2 regions of the Bacillus sp. 01N45 genome follow, and region 1 is predicted to be linked to the other one. Evidence: a T-box and tRNA genes for the amino acid it is inferred to sense, from the RefSeq annotation. Region 1 holds a T-box; the other holds one or more tRNA genes.
The links. The T-box of region 1 lies ahead of ileS (isoleucine--tRNA ligase). A T-box ahead of a tRNA ligase gene usually reads a tRNA of that ligase, here a tRNA-Ile.
Positions count from the first base shown of each region.

Region 1 (7,868 bases):
TGAATGGGAGAAAGCAGAAGAACAATTTATAGCCGGCATGCAGCATAAAGATTGTGAAGAGCTATCTACCTATTTATTATCACAATTATATGCGAATCAAGGAGAACAAAAACGTGCATTACAGCTAATTGATGATGCGATTGTAAAGTTCCCGCAAGTACCATATTTTCATTTTGAAAAGGTAAAATATTTATTAGATTTAAGGAAGTATGAAGAAATGTTAGCGGTAATAGATAACATAAATAATCAGCTTCCTTATCATGTGTATAAAGCTTACTTTGTACATTTACGTGCAGAAGCGCTTTACAAAATGAATAAACTTGTAGATTTACAACAGTTATTAAAAGAAGAAAAAAGTTTAAAAGAGTCTTTATATCATAATTTAGAAAAAAATCCAGATGGAAAAAAGGTGCATTTACCGATAGTTCCTATTGTACAAAAGGATAATTATTGTGTTCCGACAAGTTTAGAAATGATGTTGCAGTTATGGGGAGAAAAACGTACACAAGATGAAATAGCAGAGTTTATTTTTGATATGACAGGCTCAAAGTTTTCAGATACTGTTTCTTATTTAGAAGAATTAGGTTATGAATATCGTTATTTTAAAGGGAATGAGGAAAATTATAAGAGACTACTGGATGAAGGGATTCCTGTTTTATTAAGTATAGATATTGAGCATGCTTCACATGTACAAGTGCTATCTGGATATGATGATACGTTACAAGCTTTTTATGTTCAAGATCCGAACTTTATAGAACCAGTTATTGTGGAATATAGTAAGTTACAAGAAAAATATCGTTACACAGGTTGTTTAGCGATTACGTTTGTTCCGAAAGAAAAGAAGGAGCAATTAGCATTTTTAAATGAAGAAGAAAATCATTATTTTAAATCTATTTTTTCTCTTACGGATCATCTAGATGAACATGATAAAGAGGGGATTCATAACTTAGTACAATTTTTAAAAGAGACGAGTGATAATCCGAATACGTGGTTATATACAGTTAAGCATTTAGATGTTGAAGTAGATAATGAGTTTATTATATGTTGTATTGAAAAGTTAATGGAGAAGTTTCCGAACTCAGATTTTGTTAAATTGCATGGTGCGCAGTGCTTTATTCGCCTTCAAGAATTAGAAAAAGCCGGGCAAATGCTGACAAGTGTTGAGAAGAAAAATAATCGTGCTTTATATCATTTAATAAACGGAAGATATGCTTTTGAACAGGAAAGTTATATAGAAGCGATTTCAAGTTTTCGTTCATCATTACAATTAGACGCAGATCAGCCGATTGCTTGGAGTTTTCTCGCTCTATCATACATGTATATCGATCAATCGGAAAAGGCGTTGCAGTTTTCTCAAGTTGCTTTAGAACGTAGTCCAGAAAGATTCACTTTAACGAATCACGGATTAATATTAATAGATTTGGAAAGATATGAAGAAGCGTATGAAATTTTTAATGACCTATTAAGAGAGAATAAATATGAGGCACATGTATGGTATGAGCGCGCGAGATGTGCGCATCATTTAGGGAAATTACATTTAGCGATAAAAGGGCTTAAAGTAGCGATTTATTTGGATAGTAATGCACCCTACATCTATACGAAACTTTCGGAAATATACGAGTCTGATTTGAAGGATGAGGAAAGTACGAAAGAAATTTTATTAAAAGGTATTGAGAATTGTGACGATAAGGCACCTCTATACGTAAAACTCGGTGACTATCATTTTCAAAATGATAGTCTGGAAGAAGCAGAAACATTGTATAATCGTGCTTTAGAAGAAAATCATGATGATGTTTATTCTCACTTTGGACTTACGCAAGTTTATATGGCGAAAGAACAATACAAGGAAGCGAAACAATATATTCTCGGTATTGAAAAACAAATTGAAAAGAGCCAAGATTTTCTTATGAATGCGGGAATGGTTCTATGGGATGCTGAGATTGAACTTGGTGGAAATGAAGAAGGGTTTAAATTAGCTTTGTCTAAGTTAGAGAGTGGTATAAAGCAGAGTGAATATAATGTGGCAAGTGCGTTAGATGAATATGTGAATCGAATTAAAGGAACGGTATTTGTACAAAGAGGTATAGCGTTCTTAAGAACGTTACACAAAGAAAGAAAAGAAATAAGCGAATACGGTTGTTATACAGGTATTTTATATGAATCTATTGGGCAGTACGGCCAAGCGATGAAAAGGTATAATAAGGCGATAGAACAAAAGGAAACGGCATTACCGTATTACCGAATTGGTGAAATACTTATGGCATTAGGGCAATTGACGGAAGCAAAACAAGCGTATGAAACATGTTTAGAGCTTGATGAGAATTTCGTAGGTGTGCATTTACAGCTTGCAGAAATATATGAAAAAGAAGAAAATCGTTCTAAAGAACAAAGTCATATGGTTCAGGCTATGAAAGAAGAGCCGATGCATATTAATATGGAATATTTGGCACAGCTTTCAGTAGAAATGAGTTTTCAGGAAGAGTTACTGACAGAACTAGAACAATTAGCGGACGAAGCACCTGAAATATGGCGATTAGATGCGATTGCATATGTGTATGGAGCGATGGATGAAATAGATAAAGAACAAGCACAGATTGAAGAGGCACTTCAATTAGATAGTGAGCATATAGAAGTTCTATATCATTATGCCAAAGTGTTAGTGAAAAAAAGAAATGCAAAAGCAATTGAAATTGCAATGAAAGTTATACAAAAAGATGCAAATAATGAACGAATATTTGATGTGTATGTAAAAGCGATAGAACAACATAAGAAATTGTCTAACATACGAGAGTTTCTTCATACATTAAAGGTGAAGAAGGCAGAAAGAAGTATGGCATTTATGTATGCTGCATCTGCGGTGACGGAAAGATGGATTGAACGTCAACAAAATGAACAGCCGAAAAAATCCATAATTACGAGAGCTTTTTATCGTATGAAAAACCGTGCGAAAGAAATTTCGATTATTACTACAATCATTGATTTGTATGAAATTTCGTTAAAGTTAAATCAAAAAAATAGTATGGCAGCGCAGCGATTTTCACTATTTTACGAGAATGTGGCGATGTATAAAGAGGCGATAGATGTATTGCAAACATCGTTAGAAAATAAATGGGATTACGATATAGCGAAGCAACTTGTAAATCTTTTCATGGCGTGTGAGGAAGAAGATATGTTACGGGATGCTTCAGAATTAACGAAGCAAATGGTTCGAGAGTTACCAGATGATTATGATACGCTTCTTTTACAAGCACAAGTATTCTTTAAAATAGGAGAAGAAAGAAAAGCAGAAAAGATTACCTTACAATTAACGGAGCAAACACCGTTTGTAAGTAGAGCGTTTCTTGCTTTAGGAGAAATGTATCAAAGTCAAGAAAGGTTTGAAGAGGCAATTCATGTATTAGAAAATGCTTCTATACATCATCCAAATGAAGCAGCAATTCTTCTTTCTTTAGCATCTTCGTATCATGGTGCCGGACAAACACTAAAGGCAGAAAAAATAACAAATGATGTATTAACAATAGATGCGAGTGATTTGTTAGCAAGATACGATCGCGCTTGTTATTTAGCACAGTTAAATAGAATTGAAGAGGCGAAGCAAGAGCTTGAAATTGTTCTTCGTGAGGATGAATCAGGATTCTTTGCTGAGCTTATTGAAGAAGATGAAGATTTAGCTGGAATACAAGAATTTAAGAAATAATTGTATAGGAATTGTGAAAAAAGGGTATAATTAAATATATATTTAGAATTAGTTGACAATTTATTGCCCAATGGCATAAAATAGCTTTTAATAAAGTATACAAATCTGAAGACGAGAACGAGTAAAATAATGAATTGTTCCCCAGAGAGCCGGTGTATAGCTGAAAGCCGGTGTGCAGACGTTATTTGAAAATCATCTCCGAGGAGCCGAGGCTGAAATAAGTAAGCCCGGACGGATGTCTACCGTTACAAAGAACACGTATGATAGTACGTTGCTAAGTGCTATTAGCGAAGAGCTAATAGAATTAGGGTGGTAACGCGGTTAAACCCGTCCCTACTTCATGGGGACGGGTTTTTTGTGTGCTTTAAAATATTCAAAAGGAGTGATTGTAGATGAAGAAAGTAGATGTAAAAGAGTCAGCTGTAGGGAGAGAAACACGTATTCGTAAGCAGTGGAACGAGCAAAGTATTTTCGAGCAATCAATTCAGAATCGAGAAGGCGCACAGTCTTTCGTATTTTATGAAGGACCACCAACGGCGAACGGTTTACCACACGTCGGACATGCACTTGGACGGACAATTAAAGATGTAGTAGCGAGATATAAAACGATGGCTGGTTATAAAGTGCTACGAAAAGCGGGATGGGATACACACGGTTTACCTGTAGAATTAGGTGTTGAGAAGCAACTCGGTATTTCTGGTAAACATGAAATTGAAGAGTATGGAATTGAGCCATTTATTCAGAAGTGTAAAGAGAGTGTATTCACATATGAGAAGCAGTGGCGTGAATTCACTGAAAGCATCGGTTATTGGGTAGATATGGATGATCCATACGTTACGCTAGAGAATCCATATATCGAAAGTGTATGGCATATTTTAGGGACGATTCATGAAAAAGGATTATTGTACAAAGGGCATAGAGTCTCACCATACTGCCCAAGTTGTCAAACTTCACTAAGTTCACATGAGGTTGCACAAGGGTATAAAACAGTAAAAGACTTAAGTGCAACAGTTAAGTTTCAAGTGAAAGATAGTGAAAATGAATATTTCCTAGGGTGGACAACAACACCTTGGACACTTCCAGCAAATGTTGCGCTCGCTGTACATCCAAATATGGAATACGTGAAAGCGAAACAAGAAGGTCATGTATACATTGTTGCGAAAGAACGTGTACAAGATGTATTAAAAGAAGACTATGAAGTATTATCTGTTCATAAAGGTGAAGAATTAGTAAACACATCTTATATGCCGCCATTTCCAATGAAAGAAGTTACAAATGGCTATCACGTTATCGCAGCAGATTTTGTCACGGCAGATAGTGGTACAGGACTCGTTCATATCGCTCCAGCATATGGGGAGGACGATTATAGAGTCGTTCAAAGTGAAGGATTGTCATTCTTGCATGTTGTAGATGAGAAAGGTGAGTATACAGAAGCAGTACCATTTTTGAAAGGGAAATTTGTAAAAGATTGTGACGTGGATATTGTTCGTCATTTAGCGAAGGAAGGCTTACTATATCATAAAGAAAAGTATGAACATAGCTACCCACATTGCTGGCGTTGTGATTCACCACTTCTTTATTATGCAGGAGAGAGTTGGTTAATCCGAACAACTGCAATTAAAGATACATTTTTGCAAAATAACGATTCTGTTACTTGGTATCCAGATCATATGAAACATGGACGCTTTGGTAAGTTTTTAGAAAATATGGTGGACTGGAATATTAGCCGAAATAGATATTGGGGAACACCATTAAACGTATGGGAATGTGAAAGTTGCGATCATCAATTCGCACCGAAAAGCATTGCTGATTTAAGAAAGCATAGTACAAAAGAAACACCGGAAGATTTGGAATTGCATAAGCCATATGTAGATGAAGTGCAAGTTTGCTGTGAAAAATGCGGAAGTACAATGAATCGTACACCAGAAGTAATTGATGTTTGGTTTGATAGTGGTTCCATGCCATTTGCGCAATATCATTATCCATTTGAAAATAAAGAGTTATTTGAAGAACAGTTTCCAGCGGATGTTATTGCAGAAGGCATTGATCAAACGCGTGGATGGTTTTATAGTTTATTAGCAGTATCAGCACTATATACAGGAAAAGTGCCTTATAAACGAGTGTTATCACTAGGGCATGTATTAGACGAAGAAGGACAGAAAATGTCTAAAAGTAAAGGGAATGCACTAGATCCAGTTGATTTAGTAAATCAGTTTGGTGCAGATGCATTAAGATGGGCGCTACTCGTTGACAGTGCTCCGTGGAATGCGAAACGTTTCTCGGAAAGAACAGTACTGGAAGCAAAGTCTAAATTTGTAGATACATTAGTCAATGTGTATAGCTTCTACGTTTTATATGCAAATTTAGATGAGTATAATCCGAAAGAAACGTATGACGCAAAGCGGACGAAATTGGATGAATGGGTATTATCAAGATTGCATAGCACAACGAAAAAAGTGAGAACAGCACTTGATGATTATCAATTTACGAATGCAGCTCGTGAAATCGCGGCGCTTGTAGATGAAGTAAGTAACTGGTATGTAAGACGATCACGTAATCGTTTCTGGGAATCTGGTATGAATGCTGAAAAAGCAGCTGCGTATGAGACACTTCATGAAGTGCTTGTGACAATTAGTAAATTAATTGCACCATTTACACCGTTTGTCGCTGAAGATATTCATTTAAATTTAACTGGAAGTAGCGTTCATTTAGAGGATTATCCAGTTGTAAATGAATCACTACTTCAGCCGAGACTAGAAGCGGAAATGGATGCTGTTTTACAAGTTGTTGAACTAGGAAGAAGTAACCGTAATCAACATTCTTTAAAAGTAAAACAGCCGTTAGCGGAACTTGTATTACTAGCGCATAATGAAAATGATATGGATTGGGAATCTTATCGTGATATCGTCATGGATGAGCTAAATGTCAAAGCGTTTCATGTTGAACTCGATGAAACGAAATACACGTCCTATCAATTAAAGTTGAACTTTAAAACAGCTGGGCCGAAGTTTGGTAAAAATGTGAATGCAATAAATGGATGGTTAAAACAATTATCAAAAGAAGAAGTACAACACTTTGTATCTACAGAAAGAGCAGTTTACGAAACTGCACCAGGAGAAGAAGTAGTTGTAACGGCTGAAGATGTAGTAGTAGAGAAAGTTGCGAAATCAGGGTTCTCTAATACGACTAACGGACAATATACAGTTATGTTAGATACGAATGTAACAGAAGAGTTGTTACAAGAAGGAGTGGCGCGTGAATTTATTCGAGCGGTTCAAGAATATCGTAAGCAGTTAAATTTACCGGTTAATTTACGAGTAGATGTTATTCTTGATACAGAGGAAGAGCTACAACGAACATTAACGAACCATAAAGATTTATTGGAAGAAAATTTACTCGTTAAGCAATTTACATTTGATCACTTAACGAATGAAGACGATGAACTATCTTTAGGTGAAGCGAAAGTTCGAATTAAATTAAGCGCGGCTCATTAAAGAAAAAAGGAAGTTGGAATCATTCCAACTTCCTTTTTGTATGATGGAAATTTATCCGGCTAACTTCCTCATAATCCGTTCGATAGGTCCTCTAGTAAATGTCTTTCTTCATAGCGCACTAAATAAAATACTGTAGAAATATATTTCTACAGTATTTTTCTCATTTTATACATAAATATTGAGAAAATTTCACTCAACCTAAATGGAAAGGTAATAGAATTGTTTATAGAGAATTACTCGTAGATTCAATTTTTATCCCCCCATTTTGTGGGGAATGATTGCCTAGTGGTAATGGGATAAGGTTGAGCTACTTTATTAGGGGGAGTGGTTCTATGTTTAATAAAAAAATGGTGGCAATGGCAATGACTGTGCCGTTAGTAATGGGGACGATTTCTACGGTTTCGGCATTGGAAAAACAGCAGCAAGTAAAGCTAGAAGCTTATTCGCCGCAGAAAAAAGCAACTGAATATTTAAAAGAAAATGCTGCGCAGTATGGATTAAAAACAGACCTTTCAGACTTGCAATATATTTCTACAACAGAAACGTCAGTAGCTTCATATGTTAGGTTCCAGCAAGTTGTTAATGGTGCACCTGTATTTTCAAAACAAATTACAGTTACTCTTAACGGAGAGGGAAAGGGCGTACTTGCTGTTTCTGATTATCAATCCGTCAAAGGT
Region 1 is NZ_JBFTQW010000008.1:240,457-248,324, reverse strand. Features, by position in the region: gene AC1DMU_RS20025 (bacteriocin-processing peptidase family protein) at 1-3,697, shown strand, start outside; T-box leader at 3,797-4,035, shown strand; gene ileS (isoleucine--tRNA ligase) at 4,090-7,191, shown strand; gene AC1DMU_RS20015 (M36 family metallopeptidase) at 7,524-7,868, shown strand, end outside.

Region 2 (7,868 bases), on a different contig from region 1:
GCCCTTTACGGAATAATAATCCTTCTCCACGTGCACCGGCAATACCGATATCAGCTTCACGAGCTTCACCAGGACCGTTTACAGCGCAACCAAGTACTGCAACTTTAATTGGTACTTTTAGTGTAGAGATGTATTCTTCCACCTCGTTAGCGATGCTAATTAAATCAATTTCAATACGACCACAAGTTGGACAAGAAATAAGTGTTGCTGCATTAGATGCAAGACCGAATGACTTTAATAGTTCACGCGCAACTTTTACTTCTTCAACTGGGTCAGCACTTAATGAAATGCGTAGTGTATTTCCGATGCCTTTATTTAAGATTGCGCCAAGACCAGCGGCACTTTTTACAGTTCCGGCAAATAATGTTCCGGATTCTGTAATACCTAAATGTAATGGGTAATCAAAAGCACGAGCAGCTTTTTCATATGCTTCAATTGCTAAGTTAACATCAGAGGCTTTCATAGATACGATAATATCGTGGAAATCTAAATCCTCTAAAATTTTAATGTGATGTAGGGCGCTCTCGACCATACCATCTGCAGTTGGGTATCCGTACTTTTCTAAAATGTGACGTTCTAATGAACCTGCGTTTACACCGATACGGATTGGAATACCGCGTTCTTTTGCTGCATTTACAACAGCTTCTACTTTATGGCGACGACCAATGTTACCTGGATTGATACGTACTTTATCAATGCCACCTTCAATTGCTTTTAAAGCAAGACGATAATCAAAATGAATATCAGCAACAAGTGGAATGTTGATTTGTTTTTTAATATCAGCAATAGCATTTGCTGCGCGTTCGTCTGGAACAGCAACACGGACGACTTGACAGCCAGCTTCTTCTAAACGTTTAATTTCAGCAACTGTTGCTTCAACATCATGTGTTTTTGTTGTTGTCATACTTTGTATAATTAATTCATTATTACCGCCAATTGTTAAATTACCGACTTTAACTGGACGTGTTTTTGTACGATGAGTCATTTCATTCACGAATAGATCGCTCTCCTTATAAAAGAAGTTTCTTATTTAGTCCCTCATATCAATGAAAGTATACGTGATACAGGGCTATAGAAACCGAAGTGCTCGGTTTCACTTTTACTATTGTATCAGCGCCTTTATGTAATTGACAAGGATTAAGTGATTGCTCATTGATATAACGGGAATTTATAAGACTTTCCAATTTGTATTTTTGTAGCAGATGTACTTTTGTTTAGTTGTTTAAAGTCATCAATTACCTTTTCAATGGAAGGGATTTTTTTCTTATTGATTTGTTCGGTAATAGAAAGAACTGTCTCACCTGTTTTGACTTCGATTGTTTTATAAGTTACATCTGTTTCTTTTTCTGCTTTGTTCTCTTTCTTTTGTTTTGTATCTGTATTTTCTTGCTTTATCGTTTGGGCAGCGGTTGTTTTTTTATATGAACTTAACATCGGTAAAGTGCCGATTTTTATATCGTAATAAAATATATAACCAAGAACAAGCACGAATAAGAATATACCTAATCTTTTCATATTCTTCACTCCTTTGCTAGGAATATATGCTTGTCCAAAAAAAAAATGCCTATTTAGGCATTTTTTCGTTTTTATTTTTCTTTCGGTTTTGGAACTTCTTTAATCGTTAAGTAAAGAACAATTAAAACAACTGCGATATAAATGAATGTTGAACCAGGTACAACAATTTTGAATAGATCCATAATCATAAAGAAGATTGTTGGAATTGTGTAGCTGTATGCAGTTAACGTCCATACTTGCTTATAAGATAATTTACGTTGACCGCTCATAGCAGAACCTATAAACGCAAGTAAAGTAATTCCTAAGAAAGTAATAAACAATTGGAATAGATATACTAACACGCCGATAACAGCTAGTAAAATTGGATAAATACTATCGAATACAGAAATGAAATCTTGCAAGTCTTTCTTCTCAAGAGATGTCCCTAATAAATCATTATAGGAGTATGTTTGTGTTTGACCATTTCCTATAGAAACTACTTTATCTTTTAAAATAAATAAACCAGTTTTGTTTTGATATGTTTCTATATCTGTTGTATTGGGATCAAATACGAAAAGAGCATCTCCTTCTTCCTTTAGAATAGGTTGTTCAATATCTGCTTTTAGTTCACCGTTTTCGATTTTAAAATCAGGTAAATCTTTTTCAATTGCTTGATTTACCATGGTAACACTATCTTGAATAAAGCTGCCGTAAAAGAATGTTCTTGGAATAGTAGTGATTAGACAAAGTAGCATAATATACAAAATGGTTTTTCCGATTTTTTGAAAACGGAATAACGCCATATCTTTAGGCGAATATACGCTTTTTGCTAATTGGGTAAATATGGACATAGATTCACTTCCTTTATGTATGTATAAAATCATTGTAACGTAGGAATCTAGAGAATCTCAAGATATATTATATTTACATATAGTGGAGATAACTAAATTTCTTTTTATTAATTTTCTTCTTTTATATGAGAAAAATACAATTGACACTTTTCTTTGCCATATGGTAAATTTATCTTACATTTCTTAAAGGATATATCCGATAGGAATTCCTTTATTTGATATGTTGTTACATACATAATTGTGGACCCTTAGCTCAGCTGGTTAGAGCAGACGGCTCATAACCGTCCGGTCGTAGGTTCGAGTCCTACAGGGTCCATATCCATTTCGCATGTTTATTATGTCAGTGGGAAGCTTCCTTGTAGAAGGGAGCTTTTTTTACGGAATATATGAGCATTTTAATTGAAAAGAAGTGGGATTTTTGCTACGTTAATGATAGCAAGACAATGTGATTTATTTGTTTGCACCCTATGGCAATTAGGGTAGAATGAAGTTGTATGTCACTTAAGTGGCAATACATAAACTGGGAGGAATATAACAATGGCAAAACACGAATTACCAAATTTACCTTATGCGTATGATGCTTTAGAGCCTCACTTTGACAAAGAAACAATGAACATCCATCATACAAAACATCATAACACTTACATTACAAACTTAAACGCTGCTTTAGAAGGTCATGCAGAATTAGCTGACAAAAGCGTAGAAGAATTAGTTGCAAACTTAAACGAAGTACCAGAAGCAATCCGTACAGCAGTACGTAACAATGGTGGCGGACATGCTAACCATACATTCTTCTGGACAATCTTATCTCCAAACGGCGGCGGACAACCAGTAGGCGAACTTGCAACTGCAATTGAAGCGAAATTCGGTAGCTTCGATGCATTCAAAGAAGAATTCGCAAAAGCTGGCGCAACTCGTTTCGGTTCTGGTTGGGCTTGGTTAGTAGTAAACAATGGTGAGCTAGAAGTAACAAGCACGCCAAACCAAGATTCTCCTCTAACTGAAGGTAAAACTCCAGTTGTAGGTTTAGATGTTTGGGAACATGCTTACTACCTAAATTACCAAAACCGTCGTCCTGACTACATCGGTGCATTCTGGAACGTTGTAGATTGGAACGCTGCTGAAAAACGTTACCAAGAAGCAAAATAATTGTAATAACGATAGAAAAAGCTAGGAGAATGCTCCTAGCTTTTTTCTATGCTTCCTTTTACATAATTGGGCTTGTCTTTGGAAGACTAGAACATGAAGTAAAGGAGAGTTGTGTATGAAGTGGAAACATATAATTGGTGACGTTGAAGTGAATCGGGATTTAGTGTTGTTGCTCCTTATTGGAGGTTTATACACGCTCGCAATTTCTTTATCGAATACGTTTGTTAACATTTATTTATGGAAACAAACACAAAATTATGTGAATCTTGGCTTGTATAATTTGGCCAGCGTTGTATTACAGCCTCTCACATTTCTTATAGGTGGGAAATTAGCGAAGCGTATTGATCGCTCAATCTTGTTACGAATAGGCGTAGGCACGTTAGCTATTTTTTTTATCGTTGTTTTAGTAGCGGGAAAAAGCGCTTCTCACTATATTTTATTAATGGGGGCTCTTTTAGGAGTCGGATATGGTTTTTACTGGCTCGCGTTTAACTTATTAACATTTGAGATTACAGAACCAGAAACAAGAGATTTCTTTAATGGGTTTCTTGGACTTCTTACATCCTTCTCTGGCATGATTGGACCGATAGCAGCTGGATACACAATTTCACGTATGGAAAAATGGAGCGGCTATACGGTCATATTCTTTCTTTCGTTAGTGTTATTTGCAATTGCTGTTATTTTAAGCTTTTTTGTATCTAAGAGAGAATGTGAAGGACGGTATGAAATTGTACAAGTATTGAAAGAGCGGCAGATTGATAAAAATTGGGGAAGAATTACACGTGCTCATTTTTTCCAAGGGTTGAGAGAGGGAACGTTTATTTTTGTGATTTCCGTGTACGTGTATTTAGCGACGGATAGCGAACTCGCCTTAGGAAAATATAGCTTAGTAAATTCTGCTGTATCATTTGTATGTTACTACTTAGTCACTCGTATGTTAAAGAAAGAGTGGCGGAAAAAAGCAATTTTGCTTGGAGGCATTATTTTATATGCTGTCGTATTTTTAGTTATATTCGACGTTACATACGCAAAATTACTTATTTATGCAGCGTGTATTGCGGTTGCATACCCTATTTTGCTCGTTCCGTACGGGTCCATGACATATGATGTAATTGGCAGAGCGAAAAATGCGAGAGAGTGGCGTGTAGAGTATGTAGTTGTCCGGGAATTATGGTTAAATGCAGGAAGAATTTGTTCGATTTTAAGTTTTTTATGTGCTGTATTATTCTTTCCGCCTGAAAAAAGTTTACCTTACTTATTATGTATTTTAGGTGCAGGACATTTCCTTATTTATTTTGCAGTTAAAAATGTCAAATATGATGAGGGAAATGCAAGTAAAACAAGTGTTGTAAGGCAAGGGACTGCGCAGAATCAAACAGAACCAGAAGGTTAACTTCTCGGTTGTTTTATGCTAGAATAGAAAAAGATGTAAGACAGCAGTGAGGACACCTGTATGAAGGTGTCCCTTTCACATTACATAGCTGTTGGTAGAGGGGGTTTGTATGAGCAAGAAGCAGAAACAACAAAAGAAAAAGACTCACGTTCCTTTTCGGTTAAACGTGCTGTTTTTCTGCGTGTTTTTAATGTTCTCCGCGGTTATTGTAAGGCTTGGATATGTACAAATTGTTCGCGGTGAGGAATATAAGAATGAAGTGGAGAGGAAAGAGAACTCGACGATAAGTAATCCTGTACCACGTGGGAAAATATTTGACCGTTATGGGCGAGCTGTAGTAGATAATGCAGCTGTACGTACGATTACATTTACAAAAATGAAAGGGTCAACTGCAGAGGCTCGCTTAGAAACAGCGGAAAAGTTAGCAGATTTGATTGAAGTCCCGACAGATAAATTAACAGATCGCGATAAAAAAGACTATTGGCTTGCTACGCACAAAGAGGAAGCTAAAGAAAAAATTACGAATAAAGATCGTCAAGAGTTAAAAGATAAAAAAATTGACGATAAAGAAGTAGATGAGCGTCAACGAAATCGCGTGACAGAAGAAGAAGTGAATCAATTATCCGCAAAAGATTTAGAAGTGCTAGCGATTAAAAGCAAAATGGACGGCGGATATGCGATGACGCCACAAGTCATTAAAAAGGATGCTACAGAAAAAGAATACGCGATTATTAGTGAAAATCTAGCAACATTACCGGGTGTAGATACAAATGTTGATTGGGATCGAAAGTATATTTATGATGATTTATTCCGAAGTGTACTTGGCGGGGTGTCAACGTCTGATGAAGGTTTACCGAGAGAAAGACTAGATTACTATCTTGTTCGTGATTATAATCGAAATGACCGCGTAGGGAAAAGTTATCTTGAGCAGCAATATGAAGATAGTTTGCACGGTAATAAAGCGGAAGTGAGAAATATTACAGATAAAAACGGTAATATTTTAGAAACGATTAATGTATCAAAAGGGCAAAGTGGTAACAATCTGAATTTAACAATTGATATGGAATTACAAAAGCGTGTAGAAGAAATTATCACTAAAAATTTATTGAGATATAAAGGGGGACAACCTCTTTTAGATCGTGCATTTGTTGTAATGATGAATCCGAAAAATGGTGAAGTTTTATCTATGGCAGGGAAACAGTTAGTGGAAGAAAATGGCGAAACGAAAGTGCAAGATTTCGCATTAGGAACGATGACAAGCTCTTATCCGATGGGATCAACTGTAAAAGGTGCGACGGTACTTACAGGATATCAAACAAATGCCATTCAACCAGGTTCCTACCAACTTGATGAACCAATCGTATTGAAAGGAACGCCGAAAAAATCTTCTTGGAAGACGATGGGATCTATTAATGATTTGACAGCATTAAAAATGTCTTCTAACGTTTATATGTTTAAAACGGCGATGAATCTCGCAGGTGTTCAATATGTGAGAGGTGGTACGTTAGATATACCACAAAAAGCATTTGATACGATGCGTTATTATTTCGGACAGTTTGGACTTGGTGTGAAAACAGGTATTGATTTACCGAATGAATCAGCGGGCCAAACAGGTAAAGGAATTCAGCCAGGTTTCTTATTAGATTTATCAATTGGACAGTATGATACGTATACACCACTTCAATTAGCGCAATATGTTTCAACAATTGCAAATGGTGGTTACCGTATGCAGCCGCAAGTTGTGAAAGAAATTCGTCAACCGGCAGTGAAACCAGACGAAGTTGGAAAAGTGGTTCATTCAATGGAACCGAAAGTACTAAATCGTATTGATATGCCTGAATCACAAATTAAACGTGTTCAAGAAGGATTTAGACAAGTATTTAACGATTCTGGTGGTACAGCTACGAAATACTTTACAGGTGCACCATATAAAGCTGCTGGTAAAACAGGTACAGCTCAAACTGTGTATGGCGGAGATAAAGAGATAGGTAGAAAGGCAAACGGTGAGCGTAAAGAAACATATAACTTAACGTTAGTAGGTTATGCGCCACTTGAAGACCCTGAAGTAGCATTTTCTGTTGTTGTACCTTGGGTGGATGATAAATCAGGTATTAACGGATATATTAGTCGTGATATTATGGACGCGTACTTTGATTTGAAAAAAATAGAAAATGGCGAAGCTTCAAAAGAGGAAATAGATAATAAAAAGAAAAAGAAAAATCAAGATCAAGATGACGAATAAAAAAGTTGTAAAAAAAGCACACTATCTGAAAAGATAGTGTGCTTTTTTTTATGGTTCATGCATACGTTTTAATAAAATGGACAAGCATATCATATCGGAAAATTGAGGAATCTCACAAATGATATGTATGTATCTCCTCTGAAGGAGAACGGTTTTATAGACCAATCATCAGTGAAGATGAACGGTGGCTACGGATTCAAGTTTCCCCTTATGTTGATTCTTGTGGAACTTTACAAAACTTTTACAAACAATTAAAACCGAATTAATAGTTTAGCAGTATTCTTATATCTGTAATCCTGTTATTTCCGGTTACTTCTAGGAGGAAGAACACGTGAAATGGATAAGTGCATCGATTAAAGTTTTCATGCTGTCGACATGTTTTCTTTATGTTGGCACGTCTACTGTATTTGCTGTGAATGAAATGGGAGAAGTGAGAGTTGATGGATCCTCAACAGTTTTCCCTATTATAGAAGCAGTAGCGGAGGAATATACAAAGGCGCATCCAAACGTGAAAATTTCTATCAGTGTTTCTGGAACAGGAGGAGGATTTAATCGTTTCAGTAAAGGAGAAGTAGATATAAATAATGCTTCGAGAGCAATGAAACAAGTGGAAGAAAATGAAATGAAGAAAAACTCTATTCAGTTTACACCGTTTGAAGTCGCTTACGATGGTCTTACGATCGTTGTGAGTCGCCAAAATACTTGGGTAAACAATATGAAGGTAGACGAGTTACGTCTA
Region 2 is NZ_JBFTQW010000001.1:544,642-552,509, reverse strand. Features, by position in the region: gene ispG (flavodoxin-dependent (E)-4-hydroxy-3-methylbut-2-enyl-diphosphate synthase) at 1-985, opposite strand, end outside; gene yqfZ (protein YqfZ) at 1,150-1,515, opposite strand; gene AC1DMU_RS02910 (DUF1189 domain-containing protein) at 1,587-2,345, opposite strand; tRNA gene AC1DMU_RS02905 (tRNA-Ile) at 2,588-2,661, shown strand; gene sodA (superoxide dismutase [Mn]) at 2,883-3,494, shown strand; gene AC1DMU_RS02895 (MFS transporter) at 3,610-4,887, shown strand; gene AC1DMU_RS02890 (peptidoglycan D,D-transpeptidase FtsI family protein) at 4,997-7,129, shown strand; gene phoX (phosphate ABC transporter substrate-binding protein PhoX) at 7,461-7,868, shown strand, end outside.
Region 2: it encodes a tRNA-Ile, which carries the amino acid that the T-box ahead of ileS (isoleucine--tRNA ligase) is inferred to sense. The anticodon was not compared.